DNA from 4 places in the Cronobacter condimenti 1330 genome. Region 3 is predicted to be linked to each of the others. Evidence: predicted binding sites of a transcription regulator. Region 3 holds the regulator's gene; each other region holds the start of a gene.
What was found. Region 3 encodes LexA, which represses DNA repair genes until DNA is damaged. Its sites were predicted from a motif close to TNCTGTATGTACATACAGNA; they were not measured.
Positions count from the first base shown of each region.

Region 1: the regulator LexA is predicted to act here: its motif matches at 1,264-1,283, upstream of mutH (DNA mismatch repair endonuclease MutH).
Region 2: the regulator LexA is predicted to act here: its motif matches at 1,574-1,593, upstream of AFK62_RS08365 (metal-dependent hydrolase).
Region 4: the regulator LexA is predicted to act here: its motif matches at 2,248-2,267, upstream of umuD (translesion error-prone DNA polymerase V autoproteolytic subunit).

Region 1 covers NZ_CP012264.1:3,494,309-3,498,520, forward strand. Annotated here, with positions in the region: gene ptsP (phosphoenolpyruvate--protein phosphotransferase) at 1-283, opposite strand, end outside; gene rppH (RNA pyrophosphohydrolase) at 296-829, opposite strand; gene mutH (DNA mismatch repair endonuclease MutH) at 1,513-2,199, shown strand; gene AFK62_RS15930 (TerC family protein) at 2,277-2,990, shown strand; gene AFK62_RS15935 (YgdI/YgdR family lipoprotein) at 3,119-3,337, shown strand; gene AFK62_RS15940 (NADP(H)-dependent aldo-keto reductase) at 3,473-4,212, shown strand, end outside.
Region 2 covers NZ_CP012264.1:1,821,254-1,825,465, forward strand. Annotated here, with positions in the region: gene AFK62_RS08360 (L-cystine transporter) at 1-834, opposite strand, end outside; gene AFK62_RS08365 (metal-dependent hydrolase) at 970-1,560, opposite strand; gene kduD (2-dehydro-3-deoxy-D-gluconate 5-dehydrogenase KduD) at 1,674-2,429, opposite strand; gene hxpB (hexitol phosphatase HxpB) at 2,620-3,288, opposite strand; gene AFK62_RS08380 (YniB family protein) at 3,449-3,985, shown strand; gene AFK62_RS08385 (fructosamine kinase family protein) at 4,014-4,212, opposite strand, start outside.
Region 3 covers NZ_CP012264.1:3,894,415-3,898,626, forward strand. Annotated here, with positions in the region: gene zur (zinc uptake transcriptional repressor Zur) at 1-264, shown strand, start outside; gene AFK62_RS17850 (CsbD family protein) at 342-551, opposite strand; gene dinF (MATE family efflux transporter DinF) at 761-2,068, opposite strand; gene lexA (transcriptional repressor LexA) at 2,191-2,799, opposite strand; gene AFK62_RS17865 (diacylglycerol kinase) at 2,908-3,276, opposite strand; gene plsB (glycerol-3-phosphate 1-O-acyltransferase PlsB) at 3,409-4,212, shown strand, end outside.
Region 4 covers NZ_CP012264.1:2,196,051-2,200,262, forward strand. Annotated here, with positions in the region: gene AFK62_RS10040 (ASCH domain-containing protein) at 120-557, shown strand; gene umuC (translesion error-prone DNA polymerase V subunit UmuC) at 526-1,794, opposite strand; gene umuD (translesion error-prone DNA polymerase V autoproteolytic subunit) at 1,796-2,215, opposite strand; gene AFK62_RS10055 (peptidase U32 family protein) at 2,494-4,212, opposite strand, start outside.

The DNA of each region.
Region 1 (4,212 bases), 400 kb from region 3:
TGGGGTGTTTTTGCGCGTCAGCGAGGTTGATGGGCTCCGCAAGACGCCCGACCAGCCCGACGATACCCTCGTCAAAAGCCAGCGTAACGGTACGCCCGCGCGGTTTTTTAAGCCCCCGCGTTGCCATCAGGTAATAGCAACGCCGGTCGTGGTCGGCGAGATAAACCGAGCAGACTTCGGTATCCATCGCAAGACAGATATCCGTAACGAGAATATCCAGCGCCTCGTTGAGGCGCGGGGCGCTGGCAACCTTCTCGACTATTTCTCGCAACCGGGTGAGCATAATTTGCGTGGCTTAACCTCTTTTACGTCGCCAGGCAGGCGAAGGATTACGCTGCGGTGGCGCGCTCTCCTGCAACGGCATCACAACGCTTGCGAACTCCTTCATGACCCGACGATAAACATCGCGTTTAAAAGAGACGACCTGGCGCACCGGATACCAGAAGCTTACCCACCGCCAGCCGTCAAATTCTGGCGTACTGCTGGTTTGCATGTTGATATCGGCATCGTTGCTCATTAACTGCAGAAGAAACCACTTTTGTTTCTGGCCGATACATACCGGCTTTGTGTCCCAACGCACCAAACGTTTTGGTAATTTGTAACGTAACCAGTTTCGGGTTGTGGCGAGAATACGCACATCTTTTCGTTGTAAACCGACCTCTTCGAAAAGCTCGCGGTACATCGCCTGTTCCGCCGACTCGCCAGGATTAATGCCGCCTTGCGGAAATTGCCAGGAGTGCTGACCAAAACGTCTGGCCCACATTACCTGCCCCTGACGATTACAGATCACGATACCAACATTCGGGCGGTAGCCATCATCATCGATCACCGGACTACCTCAAAATAAACCTGGATAGTAACGATTGTTTCATACTCCTCATTGACGGTAAACCACTCTGTTAGCCGCTGTGTACAGGAATAACATTTGAATAACTCACAAAAATATGCGGGGTTATAAACAGGAGCCACAGCTTTATCTGGCTTTTATTCACTTTTTCTGTGGATATCTTTGTGAAGAAGTGTCTTATTACCCAGGGAAAACCCAAAACAACCCGGAACTAAGGATAATTCTTATGGATAAAATTGTATTGCTATTCAAACGATTAAATTTTAAAAAGCATGATATTCACCGCATAACGTGATGATCGTCACACTGGCGATCCTTACTCTGACGAAAGATCGACCAGCGTCGTTTTTATCCACAGATTATGCCAATAACTTAAACACAATTTGCCTGAAAAGACGGTTTTCCCTGTTCGTCAAGGCTGTAAATCGAAACAGTAGTGGGGGATTTACACAGTTATCCCATTTTTCTGTGGATAAACTGGTGTAAGATCCTGTTCATTGTCGGTGACCAGATTTGAACAACCCTAACTTTTCGCTTAAAAAAATCTTTTTTTTACATAAAAAAATATAGTAAATCATAGTGTTATATTGTTTGCTAACACGCAGTCAAAGACTTTCCACAAGCACCCTTTTTGCTGTTCATTTTTTAACCATAAGGTAGTCAGTATGAATTCCCTTGCCCCCCTCACCCGGCCACCTGAAGATGAAGCGCAGCTGTTGCATCAGGCACAGCAGCTGGCAGGGTTGACGCTTGGCGAGCTGGCAGACCTGGCGGGCCTTGCAACCCCGGCCGATTTACGTCGTGATAAAGGCTGGATCGGCGTGCTGCTGGAACGTTGGCTTGGCGCCAGCGCGGGCAGCAAACCAGAGCAGGATTTCGCTGCACTGGGCGTCGAACTGAAAACCATCCCCGTCGATTATCAGGGCCGCCCGCTGGAAACCACCTTTGTTTGTGTCGCCCCGTTGACGGGTAATACCGGCGTGACGTGGGAAACCAGCCATGTGCGCCATAAGCTTAAGCGCGTGTTATGGGTGCCCGTGGAAGGTGAGCGCGAGATCCCGCTTGCCGCGCGCCGCGTTGGCTCGCCGCTGCTCTGGAGCCCATCGCCGCAGGAAGAAGATCAGCTGCGCCGCGACTGGGAAGAGCTGATGGATTTGATTGTCTTAGGACAGGTCGAGCGCATTACCGCCCGCCACGGCGAAGTGCTGCAACTGCGCCCGAAAGCAGCCAACAGCAAAGCGTTAACACCCGCATTTGGCGCTCACGGCGAGCCTATTATGACGCTGCCGCGCGGCTTCTATCTGAAGAAGAACTTCACCGCCGTCCTGCTGGCACGTCATTTTTTGTTATAAACACCTTAAATTTTTGTCAATAGCCATTCGCAGATGCATATAATTAGCGTTTTGTTTCTTTGAGCAGGACTTTTTGAATGTTGTTTGCATGGATAACCGATCCTAACGCCTGGCTGGCGCTCGGCACGCTGACGCTGCTGGAGATTGTGCTTGGGATCGATAATATTATTTTTCTCTCGCTTGTCGTGGCGAAGCTGCCGAAATCACAGCAAGGGCTTGCCCGTAAGCTGGGTCTCGGCGCGGCAATGCTGATGCGTCTGGCGCTACTCGCCTCTATCGCCTGGGTCGTGAAACTGACTAACCCGCTGTTTACCGTGTTCGATCAGGCAATCTCAGTGCGGGATCTTATTCTGCTGCTGGGCGGCCTGTTCCTTATCTGGAAAGCCAGTAGAGAGATCCACGAAACGATCGAAGGTGAAGAAGAAGGGCTGAAAACCAACGTTCACTCCTTCTTTGGGGCGATTATCCAGATCATGCTGCTGGATATTATTTTCAGCCTCGACTCTGTGATTACCGCTGTGGGCCTCTCCGATCACTTGTTTATCATGATGGCGGCAGTTGTCATCGCAGTCGGCGTGATGATGTTCGCGGCGCGCCCCATTGGCGAGTTTGTCGAGCGTCACCCGTCGGTCAAGATGCTGGCGCTTTCTTTCCTTATCCTGGTGGGCTTCACGCTCATGCTGGAAAGTTTCGATATCCACGTGCCGAAAGGCTACATTTACTTCGCAATGTTTTTCTCCATCGCAGTGGAAAGTCTCAATCTGCTGCGCAACAAGAAAAAACCGCTGTAAAGCCAACGCTCCTTCGGGAGCGTTTTGGTTTATTCCCGTGCGCTTTTAAGAATTTGCTGCTTTTTCGCGCCGCCTCGCTGCTTTTTACTAGACTCTACGTGGACCCCTTCCTGATGAGGCGAAAAACAATGAATAAATGGGCTGTAGCAATTTCTGCCGTCGGATTGGCCTTCGCGGTTTCTGGCTGTAGCAGTGATTACGTCATGGCGACAAAAGATGGCCGCATGATCCTGACCGAAGGCAAACCGCAGGTAGATGACGAAACCGGGCTGGTAAGCTATCGCGACCCGCAGGGCAACGAGATGCAGATTAACCGCGACCAGGTTTCGCAAATCATTGAGCGCTAAATAAAAGGTCAGCCTTGCGCTGGCCTTTGGTTTTTTCTCCCTTCCCTCTTTTCCTTTTGTCTCCCCTCTGCCATGTTTATATTCCTTTGTCAGGAATGGCCTGACGCGGACTGAACAACAGAAGGTAGGCCGGCTATGCATTATCACCGTATTCCTCATAGCTCACTCGAAGTCAGCACGCTGGGGCTGGGAACCATGACCTTTGGTGAACAAAACAGCGAGGCCGAGGCCCATGAGCAGCTTGATTACGCCGTAAGCCAGGGCATAAACCTGATTGATGTCGCCGAAATGTATCCCGTCCCGCCGCGCCCGGAAACACAGGGCCTGACGGAAACCTATGTCGGCAACTGGCTGAAAAAACGCGCCAATCGCGAAAAGCTGGTTATTGCCTCGAAAGTCAGCGGCCCCAGCCGCAACAGCGACAGCGGCATTCGCCCAAACCAGGCGCTGGATCGTAAAAATATCCGCGACGCGCTCGACGCCAGCCTTAAACGCTTACAGACCGATTATCTCGATCTCTATCAGGTACACTGGCCGCAGCGCCCCACCAACTGCTTTGGCAAACTGGGCTATAGCTGGAGCGACAGCGCGCCTGCCGTAACGCTGCTGGAAACGCTGGAGGCGCTTGCTGAATTTCAGCGCGCCGGGAAAATCCGCTATATCGGGGTGTCCAACGAAACGGCCTGGGGCGTCATGCGTTACCTGCACCTGGCCGATAAGCACGATCTGCCGCGCATCGTGACGATACAAAACCCTTACAGCCTGCTGAATCGCAGTTTCGAGGTGAGTTTGTCAGAAGTCAGCCAGTTTGAAGGTGTTGAGTTGCTGGCCTACTCGTCGCTCGCCTTCGGCACGCTGACCGGTAAATATCTGAA
Region 2 (4,212 bases), 2.1 Mb from region 3:
GTGAACCACAAACATAATGCCGAGGCCCAGATACGAGGCGACCACAAAGCTGCCGAGTTTGATGATGTCCTGCAGGTTGGAGCCTGCTACCACTTTGGTCATCAGCGCCAGCACGCCGTAAGGGGTCAGCTGCATCACCAGACGTACCAGTTTCATTACCCAGCTTTGCAGCACGTCAATGGCGGCCAGTACGCGTTCGCCTTTCGGTGCGTCATCTTTCAGCAGCTTCAGTGCCGCCACGCCCAGGAAGGCGGCGAAAATCACGACGCTGATGATAGAAGTCGGGCTTGCGCCAGTGAGGTCAGCAAACGGGTTTTTCGGAATAAAAGAGAGAATCAGCTGCGGCACGGTCAGGTCGGCGACTTTCCCGGCGTAGTTGGTCTGAATGGCGTTCAGGCGCGCGGTTTCCGCGCTGCCCTGCACCAGACCTTCCGCCGTAAGGCCAAAGAGATTGGTGACCAGCACACCGACCAGTGCGGCGATAAGCGTGGTAAAGAGCAAGGTGCCGATGGTCAGCACGCTGATTTTACCAAGCGATGAGGCGTTATGCAGACGCGCGACGGCGCTTAAAATCATCGCAAATACCAGCGGCATCACGATCATCTGCAACAGCTGTACATAGCCGTTACCGACAATGTTAAACCACTGGATGGAGGTTTTCAGCGTCTCGCTGTCGGAGCCATAAATGGTATGCAGCGCCAGTCCAAAGACCACGCCCATCGCCAGACCGAGTAAAACTTTTTTTGCGAGGCTCCACTGCGTGTGACGCGTGCGCGCCAGCAATAGCAGCAGAACCACGAACGCAACTACGTTCGCTATCAGTGGAAGATTCATCCCCGTACTCCTGATGTCTTTATAACCGGCATAGCCGAAATGGCATGCCTTTATGTCGCAAAGGGTATCAGAATCAAAACAGCGTGCCTTATATCCAAATGGAATGGGTTATATCAAAACGCGATTTCAGCTTATTTACTGTTCCATCTGGTGATGAATAAAGCGATTAAACGTATTTTGCAGCGAATTGATTATCTCAGATGACCATCGCACCGCGCTGTTATCCGGCAGGCTCTGGGGCATCCAGACTGCCCAGACGAAAAGCGCCATGCAGAGCACCCGCTCCAGCTGGTTGCCTTTTTGCGGATAGAGCAGCGGCAGGCGAAAGCGCCAGCGACACGGCCAGAGCAGCGGCACGCCCGCAGGGGTAATCATGTCGGCAAGGATGTGGCTAAGGTAGCCAAGCACCAGCCCCTGCAGCGCATCGGCGGGGAGGATCCAGGTTTCCGGCACTTTGAGAAGAAAGAGCGTCAGCCCACCGAAAACGGCGAGCAGGCTGTGCGTAAAGCCCCGGTGGCCAAACATTCGCGCCACGGGTTTTGAGATCCACTTCAGCCGTTGCCCGAGAAACGATTTCGGGTGATCGATATCCGGCAACAGACAGGTCAGGATGGCGGAAGGAATAATATGCCACCAGTCGCCCTGCGCCAGCACAGGGGTCAGCTCGGCATTTTTGGCAAACACCGCGCAGGCAATCGAAAAAAGCAGGTGGCCTTCCGCCGTCATGATAAAACCCTGTAACTGTCAATCTATCCAGTATAGGGTTTTTATACAGTAGAGAAAAGTGGTGACGGTGTAACACTTTGTCACCGCAGGGCCCGTGACGCCTCGCTTTGAGGCTATCGGGCGAGCCAGCCGCCATCGACGGCGAGCGTATAGCCATTCACATAATCTGACGCTGCCGAGGCGAGGAAAATGACCGGCCCCTGTAAATCTTCTGGTTTACCCCAACGGCCTGCCGGAATACGCGCCAGGATCTCCTCGTTTCGCTCGGTATCTTCACGCAGCGCCTGGGTATTATTCGTCGCCATATAGCCCGGCGCGATGCCGTTAACGTTGATGCCGTAGGGCGCCCATTCATTGGCGAGCAGTCGGGTGAGGCCCAATACGCCGCTTTTCGAGGCGGTATAAGAAGGCACGCGAATGCCGCCCTGAAACGAGAGCATCGAGGCGACATTAATAATTTTACCGCCGCTGCCCTGAGCAATGAATTGCTTCGCGACCGCTTGTGAGAGAAAGAACAGCGCTTTGAGGTTGAGATCCATCACCTCGTCCCAGTCCTTTTCGCTGAAATTAAGGGCCTCGTCGCGACGAATAATCCCGGCGTTGTTGACCAGGATATCAACGTGGCCCAGCGCCTCGACGGTTCGGGCGACGAGCTCCTGTGGCGGTGCGCTGGCTAAATCTGCCTCAATGGCGACAAAACGACGGCCCAACGCATGCACTTTTGCGGCGGTTTCCAGTGCCGGACGGCGGCTGACGCCTGCGATATCACACCCGGCGGCGGCAAGCCCAAGCGCCATACCTTGTCCCAGGCCGGTATTGCATCCGGTCACCATCGCCACTTTTCCGGCAAGCGTGAATTTGTCCAGCATGTTCCGTTCCTCTTTGGCTCATCTACGCGGCGCAGGGAGATCTCCCTTTCGCATTCAAAGCAATGATAGGAGTCGCCTGAGCAAAAAACAAAAGTAAATGAAACTCTGTTTTAAAATTATGACAGAGGCAAGGTTTCGTCACAAAGCGCGTCATGAAGCCGCCACCGGTACGGCAGCGGTAAAGGTGGGATTAGCCGCGCAAATGCCAGGGTTCAAGCTCGATCAGCGAATGCAGTTGTACGTTAGCAAGCGCCCAGCGCGCGTCGGTGCGGTTTTCTTCGGCCGGCACGACAATTGAGCGCATCCGCGCGGCTTTTGTCGCGACCATGCCATTAACGGAGTCTTCCAGCGTTACGCAACAAAGCGGATCGACGCCGAGTTTCGCAGCAGCGTCCAGATAGACCTGCGGGTGCGGTTTGCTGTACGGCAGATGTTCGGCGGAGGCGAGCGCATCAAAATGTTCGCGCAGCCCGAAAATCGTTAACACGCGCTCCAGCATAAACAGCGGCGAGGCCGATGCGAGGCCCACCTTAAGCCCCTGCGATTTGCACAGCGCAATGGCATCCGCCACGCCCGGCAGCAGCGGGCGCTGCTCTTCCACCAGCGTCATGGCGCGGCTGATGATGCGCTGCGTCACCTCGGCGACTGACGGGCCGTTCCACGGCTGCTGCGCAAACCACAATTCAACGACCAGATCGATGCGAAGCCCTAACGTATCGGGCAGTTCATGACGGCGTGAGGTATCAACCCCAAGCGTCGCCATCACTTCAAGTTCCGCCTGGTCCCAGAGCGGCTCGGAATCAATCAGTAAACCATCCATATCGAAAATAGCGGCGAGAATCTGTCGCGGCGAAGACATCGTCTGTCACTCCTTCTTTTTACGCGGGAAAGGATAATCAATAGCCGGAAAAACCCCTTATGGCTACCGCTTTCCGCTTGCACGCCGGAAAGTTCAGGCGAAAAGGCGCGTCACGGGGTAAACTTAGGCGAATCTGTCGCGTCGCTATCAAGGGGAAAGCATGACGTATCAACAAGCTGGACGCATTGGTGTCTTAAAACGCATCGCCGGATGGGTGATTTTCATTCCTGCCACGCTCTCCACTATTATCTCCGTTCTGAAATTCATGTATCAGCACAGCGAGAAACAGCCTGGCATTAATGCCGTGATGATGGATTTTGCGCATGTGATGATTGAGATGGTGCGTTTTAACACGCCGTTCCTGAACCTCTTCTGGTACAACTCGCCGCAACCCGATTTCACGCGTGGCGCCAATATCGGCTTCTGGTTGATTTATATTTTAATTTTTGTCGGTCTGGCGTTACAGGCATCCGGCGCGCGGATGTGCCGTCAGGCGCGGTTTTTACGCGAACATGTCGAAGACAGCCTGATTCTGGAGCGTGCAAAAGGGGAAGAAGGACTCACCCGCGAGGCGCTGGATTCACGTATCGTGGTGCCGCGTCATACGATTTTTGTGCAAATCTTTCCGCTCTACGTCCTGCCTGTCATCGTGCTTATCCTGGGTTACGTGTTCTTTTCGCTGCTCGGCTTTCTGTAAAGATGGGCGCGCCGCGAAGGCGCGCCCGTCACACACCTAAAACGTGCGTTAACGCTTTCTGCGCGGTCACCAGATGTTGACCGCCGAAAAGCGTCGCGCGATTTAACAGGGTATAGAGCTGATAGAGCGGCTGGCGCTCCAGGAAACCGCCTGGCAGTGGCAGCACCGACTGATAGCCGTCATAAATTTGCGCGGGCTGTTCCGGGTGCAGCGGCAGCATCGCCAGA
Region 3 (4,212 bases):
GTGCTGTGCCATCTTTTCGATAATCCGGCGCATACGTCTGCGATGTTTATATGTGGGCGTTGTGGCGTGGTAAAAGAAGAGGCAGCGGAAGGCGTTGAGGATATCATGCACGCGCTTGCGGCGAAGATGGGCTTTGCGTTGCGCCATAACGTCATTGAAGCACATGGGCTTTGCGCGGCGTGCGCAGAAGTGGAAGCATGTCGTCATCAGGGCCAGTGCGGCCACGATCACAGCATTCCCGTTAACAAAAAGAAAGGGCGCTAAGATAAAGGGGTGGTACATCCTTGTACCGTTGGGCAGGGCAGCCTCAGAAGGTGAATCCCATTGAGGTGAGAGCCGGATTACCAGCGGTAATCGTGGCGGCTTTCCCAGTCAGTCACTTCCTTGTCGGCTTCATCTTTCGCATAACCGTAACGTTCCTGGATTTTACCAACCAGTTGGTCACGTTTCCCTTCGATGATGGTCATATCATCGTCGGTTAATTTACCCCATTGCTCTTTCACTTTACCTTTAAACTGTTTCCAGTTACCGCCAGCTTCATCTCTGTTCATAGACGTCTCCTTAACATTCGGTAGTGAATCAGTCTCACAGGTTTTCCTGTGGGGGTTCAGCCCGAGTCATCTTCATCATTTGCTGAACGTATTGTTAATAGTAGACGGCAATTTTAAGCCTGGCGGGATATTCAGAATCTTTAACCATAACGAAGCGCTAAAACCGACAATTTCTTTGTTTAACAGCACAGTCAGCCGGGCCGCGCGACCTAACACAGCAAGCGACCGCGCCGCCATAAATAGCCGAGCGATAACCCACGCAGTGCCAGAAAAACGGTCAGCGCAAGCCATAACCCGTGGTTGCCAAGCCGCGGCAGCGTCAGTAACGTCACGCCAAACCCCAGCGCTGCGACAGCCATACTGTTGCGCATTTCTGCCCCGCGCGTCGCGCCGATAAACATACCATCTAACAGATAACACCAGACGCCGACCACCGGCAGGATCACCTGCCAGAAGAGATAAGGCTGCGCCTGTGCCTGAAGCGACGGCAATGACGTCAGCAACGACACGATGTACTGCCCCGCTACGGCATAAATGAGTGCGAACGCGAGCGCCACTATACCTGCCTGCCGACAAGCCGCACGCCAGACGCGCTGCAACTGAGAAGTGTTTTTTGCGCCAAACGCCTGCCCGGCATGGGCTTCGACGGCATAGGCGAACCCGTCGAGCGCATAAGCGGTAAAGGTCAGGAGTGTCATCAGAAGCGCATTCACCGCAACGATATCGCTACCGAGCCGCGCCCCGAAAACGGTGACTGACGCAAAACAGAGTTGCAGCAGCAGTGAACGCAGCATGATATCCCGGTTCAGTGCCAATAGCCTGCCGACGCCGCCATGCCAGGCGGTTTTCAGCATAGCGCACGTAATGCCGCGCAAACGCATCACACGCGACGCCATGACTAGCCCAATGACAAGTGTTACGTATTCCGCTATTGCAGTCGCCAGTGCCGCACCCTGCACGTTCAGGCCAAGCCCTGTGACGAACCAAAGATCGAGCGCGATATTAAGCAGGTTGCCGACCACCAGCAAAATAACCGGCGCTCTGGCGTACTGAACGCCTAGCAACCACCCCAGCAGGACGAGATTTGCCAGCGACGCGGGCGCGCTCAGCCAGCGTATTTCCAGAAACTGCCGGGCCTGCGCCAGAACCGCCTCGCTGCCACCGGTGATATGTAGCGCCAGATGAATCAGCGGCTCGCGCAGCACAATAATGAGCGCACCGAATGTCAGCGCCAGCGCCATTGGCTGCACCAGCGCGCGGGCCAGCGCTTGTGGATCGCGCGCGCCAAACGCCTGCGCGGTCAGGCCCGTCGTACTCATACGCAAAAAGAGCAGCAGCATAAACAGGAAGCTGGTCGCGGTAGCGCCGATTGCAACGCCACCCAGATAAACGGGGCTGTCGAGATGGCCGATAACCGCGGTGTCCACCAGCCCCAGCAGCGGCACGGTGATATTGGAGAAGATCATTGGCAGCGCAAGGCGCCAGAGGGCTTTATCGGTAGAAGTCAGGAAAGGCATATGGCGTTCCGATGCCGTTACGCGAACAACAGAAGGTGAAAAAGGAGTAAAACGGGAGAGCCATTACCGTAGCCGGGGCGGGCCAGTTACGGTAATGAAACATCAGAAAGCTGGAGAAAACGTCAGAGCCATTCGCCGTTGCGAATAACGCCGACCGCCAGGCCTTCGATAGAGAAGTTATGCTCGCGCAGGTCTACAACGATAGGCTTAAACTCGTTATTTTCCGGGAGCAGTTCAACGACATTCCCCTGCTTTTTCAGGCGTTTTACCGTCACTTCATCATCAATGCGCGCGACAACCACCTGGCCGTTGCGAACATCCTGAGTTTTATGAACGGCTAACAGGTCGCCATCCATGATCCCAATATCTTTCATCGACATCCCGCTAACGCGCAGCAGGAAATCCGCGTTCGGCTTAAAGAGGCCTGGGTCCACCTGGTAGTGGCCTTCGATATGTTGTTGTGCCAGCAGCGGCTCACCCGCCGCAACACGGCCAATCAGTGGCAGGCCGGTTTCTTCTTCCTGCAGCAAACGAATACCGCGCGACGCGCCGGAAACAATCTCAAGCACGCCTTTACGCGCCAGCGCTTTGAGGTGTTCTTCCGCCGCGTTCGGCGAACGGAAACCCAGACGCTGCGCGATCTCCGCACGCGTAGGCGGCATGCCGGTCTGGCTGATGTGATCCCGAATGAGATCAAACACCTCTTGTTGCCTGGTAGTTAATGCTTTCATTCCGCCCCCTGGGTGCATATACAGTGATGCTGTGAGTATATACAGCTAAAGGCGATTTTAAAACCATAACCGGTTAAAAAAGCGCTTCTTTAGCGATTTCTGGAAAACTTATCGCAAATGCTGCCAGAGCAACGTGCCCCACACGACCAGCGCAAGGATAATCGACAGCAGTACTGCGGCGGAACCCATGTCTTTGGCGCGCCCCGACAGTTCGTGGAATTCCGGGCCGATGCGATCGACCACCGCTTCGATAGCACTGTTGAGGATCTCGACGATCATCACCATCGTGGCAGAACCGATAAGCAGCACGCGGGTGATGGGATCGACATCCAGCCAGCAGGCGATAAGAATCGCTATAATAACGGCAACGCCTTCCTGGCGAAACGCGGCTTCATTTTTCCAGGCGGCGCGTAATCCCTTCCAGGAATAGCCAGCTGCTTTAATAATTCGGGTTAATCCCGTGGTGTTATTGGCCATGACAAGAAACCTTTTTTAAATTCAGGCGTCAATGCTAATGCGCTTCCATAAAGAAGCACCACAGAAATTCTACGGAGTTTCTGATATTCTTGCGCCGCAATTGCATTATTAACCAGAGGCTTTACATCGTTTATGTCCGGTTGGCCACGAATTTACTACAAATTACTTAATTTACCATTAAGCGTGCTGGTAAAAAGCAAGTCCATCCCGGCGGCGCCTTGCCCCGAACTTGGGCTCGATACGTCACGTCCTATCATGTACGTGCTGCCGTATAACTCGAAGGCAGATCTCCTGACGCTGCGGGCCCAGTGCCTGGCGCATGATCTGCCAGACCCTCTGGAGCCGCTCGTTATCGACGGCACCGAGCTGCCGCGTTATGTGTTTATCCATGGCGGGCCTCGCGTGTTCACGTACTACACGCCAAAAGAAGAGTCGATCAAGCTGTTCCATAATTACCTGGACCTGCACCGCAGTAACCCGGATCTCGACGTCCAGATGGTGCCCGTCTCCGTCATGTTTGGTCGTTCACCTGGTCGTGAAAAGGGCGAAGAAAACCCGCCGCTGCGTATGCTGAACGGCATTCAGAAGTTTTTCGCTGTCTCGTGGCTTGGCCGCGACAGCTTCGTGCGTTTCTCCCCGCCGGTGTCGCTGCGCCGTATGGCGACCGAGCACGGTACTGATAAGCGTATCGCACAGAAACTGGCCCGCGTGGCGCGCATGCACTTTGCCCGCCAACGCCTCGCCGCTGTAGGCCCGCGTCTCCCGGCGCGCCAGGATCTTTTTAATAAACTGCTCTCGTCTAAAGCGATTGCCCGCGCCGTTGAAGATGAAGCGCGCACGAAGAAAATCTCGCATGAGAAAGCCCAGCAGAACGCGGTTGCGCTGATGGAAGAGATCGCTGCGGATTTCTCCTACGAGGCGATTCGTATTACCGAC
Region 4 (4,212 bases), 1.7 Mb from region 3:
GCGCCTTAATTTATAGTCCTGATTAATTAATCACGACAGCAGATTAATTAATCATTAGCTGCCTGTGTATTTTCACGATATGCTATTTTCTTACATTAAGTTAACAAGGAAGTATCAGGATGACCTTAGACGAACTGCAACAGAAATATTCCGGTGCGCGTGCCTGGGGCTTTGGCGATTCACCGCACATGGCGGACGAGCTGGGCGCGCTGGTGGCGCACGGTGTCAAACGCGCGACATGCAGCGATTACCACGCCTGGCGGCAGGATGCCGAGCCAACCCTGCCGGGGGATTACCATATCATCCTCAACGGCGCGGGCGAACCGCTGTGCGTGATCCGCACCCATACGCTGCGCCTGGTGAAATTCTGCGATGTGACCGCCCCACTCGCAGCGCTGGAGGGTGAAGGCGATTTAAGCCTTGAGTACTGGCGGAATGAACATGAGGCATTTTTTACTCGCGCCGGCTGTTTTGCACCCGATATGGCCTTGATGTTCGAGGAGTTCGAGCTGGTGGAGCGGTGCCTCACCACACACTCGCGCGCGGCAGTTCGCTAAACCGGGTAGTGTAGCCGGGTGAGAGAAACTCGCGTTTCATCGCCCAGGGTTTGACTATCCCCTGGCCTGCAAACCAGAGCTTGCCCTTGCCAGAGCGATTATATTCATCCAGCAGATGCATCAATGGCGCGCTGTTGGGCTGCGGCGGATGTTCGTCGAAGAGATTGAGCTGCGCCACACCCTGACTGAAAAAATCCCCGAGCATGACGCCCGCTTTGATATAGCGATACCCTTCGCGCCAGATGGCGTCCAGCGCGCTCACGGCGAGGCGCACAATTTCACGGGTGTCGTTCGTGGGCGTCAGCGCCTGCCCCAGCGCCTGATTGCTGTAGCGCGCCTGCGGATCGTCATGTGGGCTGGTGCGAATAAACACCGCCACCTGACGGCAGAACTGATGCTCGTGGCGCAGCTTCTCCGCCGCTCGCTCGGCCCAGGCGCAGACCGCCTGGCGCATGTCCTGGTAATCCGTCACGCGGTAGCCGAACGATCGGCTGCAAACGATCTGCTGCTTCGGCGCGACAAATTCATCCATCGCGAGGCACGGCTCGCCGCGCAGCTCGCGCACGGTGCGCTCCAGCACCACGTTAAAGTTTTTGCGGATGACCCACGAGGGCGTGTTCGCCAGATCAAGCGCGGTTTCAATCCCCATCATCTCCAGTTTTTTGCTGAGCCTGCGCCCGACGCCCCACACGTCGCCTACCTTAAAATGCGGCAGCGCGCTGCGAAGCCGGGCCGGATCGCAGAGATCGACCACAACGCCTGACTTCGGCCATTTTTTGGTCGCGAGATTGGCAAGCTTGGCGAGCGTTTTGGTAGGCGCTATGCCGACGCCCACCGGCAGATGGGCTTCGCGCCAGAGCCGGTCGCGGATAGTCTGGCCGAAGGCGGTCAGCGACACCACGTTACTGACACCACGCAGATCGAGAAACGCCTCGTCGATCGAGTAGATCTCCACCTGCGGTGCCATCTCTTCGAGAATATCCATCACGCGTTTGCTCATATCGGCATAAAACGCGTAGTTGGAGCTAAATACCGTCACCTGGTGGCGCTCAAAGAGCGCGCGCTGTTTGAAATAAGGCTCCGCCATAGTGATGCCGAGCGCTTTCGCCTGGCGACTGCGGGCAATCACGCAACCGTCGTTATTGCTCAGCACCACGACCGGTTTATCCCGCAGGTCCGGGCGGAATACGGTCTCGCACGAGGCGTAAAAGCTGTTGACGTCGACCAGCGCGTACATCTCAGCGCCTCTTTTTCAGCACCCAGGTCACCACGCCGAAAATAACCACTTCGGCGTCGCTTCCAAGGTTTATTGGCGCGAAATCCGGGTTCATCGGCACCAGTTGCGCTACCGGGCGCAGGCGCAAGGTTTTCACCGTGAACTCCCCTTCCAGCGCCGCCACGACGATATCGCCCTCCTGCGGCTTTAAAGCGCTGTCGACCACCAGAAGATCGCCATCTTCGATCCCGGCGCCGTTCATCGACTCCCCGGACGCCCAGAGAAAATAGGTGGCGTTGGGATGCACAATGCAATACGCATCCAGACTGACACGCTTTTCAACGTAATCCTGCGCGGGTGAGGGAAACCCGCAGGCCACCTTCTCCAGAAACAGTGGCAAACCCTCAGCATCAGGCTGTGGCAAGAGACGCATCATTAACATGGCGTGCTCCATCCGTTTATTATGTTATTGTTTACTGTGTTTATATACAGTAGTTTGAATTGCGGTATTCTGACAACCCTATTTTTAAGCGAAGCGGCGTAATTGCCTGGAGAATGACCATTTTTGTGGTTTTACTGAGCGGATCGTAGCGATCCTCAGTACAGGAAAATGCGCGGCGGCTCTGAGGGCGTCAGGATCCAGCGCGAAAAATGCAGGCGTAAAAGGTACAGGCGAAAAAAAACCAGAGCATAAGCTCTGGTTTTAACGAGTAAGGAAAGTTAAGCGCCTTTGCGTTTTGGCAGTGTTTTCAGCAGATCTTCCGGGCTGATAGACGCGACCACGCTGCCAGGGTGTGGCATTTTCAGAATGTGGTTTTTGATTTTCCCCACCACATGCATTTCGCAGGGTTTGCAGTCAAAGCGCAGCGTTAACACTTCATCGCCATGCACCAGTTGCATCGGCGTCGCCTTCCAGCTCTTAATATTGCCTTTCGCCTGTTTCGGGCAGAGGTTAAAGGCGAAGCGCAGACAGTGTTTGGTGATCATCACCGGCACGTCGCCTTTTTCTTCATGCGCTTCATAGGCCGCGTCAATCAGTTGCACACCATAACGCTGGTAGAATTCACGCGCTTTATGGTTGTAAACGTTCGCGAGGAAGCTCAGATGCGTTTCCGGGTAGACCGGCGGCGGCACAGAGACAGGTTTGCGCACGCCGCGCTGATAATTTGCCAGGCGCGCGGCATCCAGCGCCTCGACGGCCTCTCGACGGAAGGCGTTCAACTGGCTATTCGGCACGAACAGCGCGCCCGGCAGCGTAACCTGCACGTCGCGGGCGAAATAAATCGTCTGCCCGAGTTTCGCCAGCCCCTCTTTCAGGCTGGTCAGTGCTTTTTCCGGGTTGTTTGCTTCATCGAACTGGCCGTCCAGCGTGTGCGTCACGCTGACGCCGTCTTCGCAGGTTAAGGTCAGGATCAGCTGTTCCTGCCAGCCGCCAAGTTCGATATCCACTGCCACGCGACGTTCACTGGAGGTTTTCAGCAACGCCTGCTGCCAGTTGTGATCGAGATTGCGGTTAAGCGTATGACGCGGGCGCAGGGTTTTCAGCGCGGCCGGCATCTCGTTCGGGAAAACGCGGTAGCGGTTTTCGCCCGTTTTTTCCGCCACGTTAACGCGAAAACCCACCACTTCGCGCTTAATCATCACGTTCAGCCCGTCACCGTTCGCGAGCGGCTCGGTGGCCTCGACATCCAGATAATCTTTCCCGACGCTCAGCACTTCGCCAACCGGCAGGCCGACAAACGTCGGCGTGTCGAACGCGCCGATATCCATTTTTCGGGCATTCACGAAGTAATCGGTACTGCCGCGGTGGAACGTTTTGTCGGTGGATGGCACAAAATAGTGCGCGGTATTGCCCACCGAAGCACGCGCAAGATCGCCCCGGTCTTCGATAATGGCATCCAGCATCTGACGATAATGTGCCGTGATGTTTTTCACGTAGCTCATGTCTTTGTAGCGCCCTTCAATCTTGAAGGAGCGCACGCCCGCGTCGATAAGCGCCGCCAGGTTGGCAGTCTGATCGTTGTCTTTCATCGACAACAGGTGTTTTTCATACGCCACGACGCGGCCCTGGTCGTCTTTCAGGGTGTACGGCAGACGGCAGGCCTGCGAGCAGTCGCCGCGGTTGGCGCTGCGCCCGGTCTGCGCGTGAGAGATATAGCACTGGCCGGAATAAGCCACGCAGAGCGCGCCATGAATAAAGAATTCGATGGTGGCATCGGTGTTTTCATGGATAGCGCGGATCTGATTGAGGTTCAGCTCGCGCGCGAGCACGATTTGCGAGAAACCGGCGTCGGAGAGAAACTTCGCTTTCTCCACGCTGCGGATATCGCACTGGGTGCTGGCATGCAGCTCAATAGGCGGAATATCCAGCTCCATGATGCCCATATCCTGCACGATCAGGGCGTCAACGCCCGCGTCGTAGAACTGGCCGATAAGCTT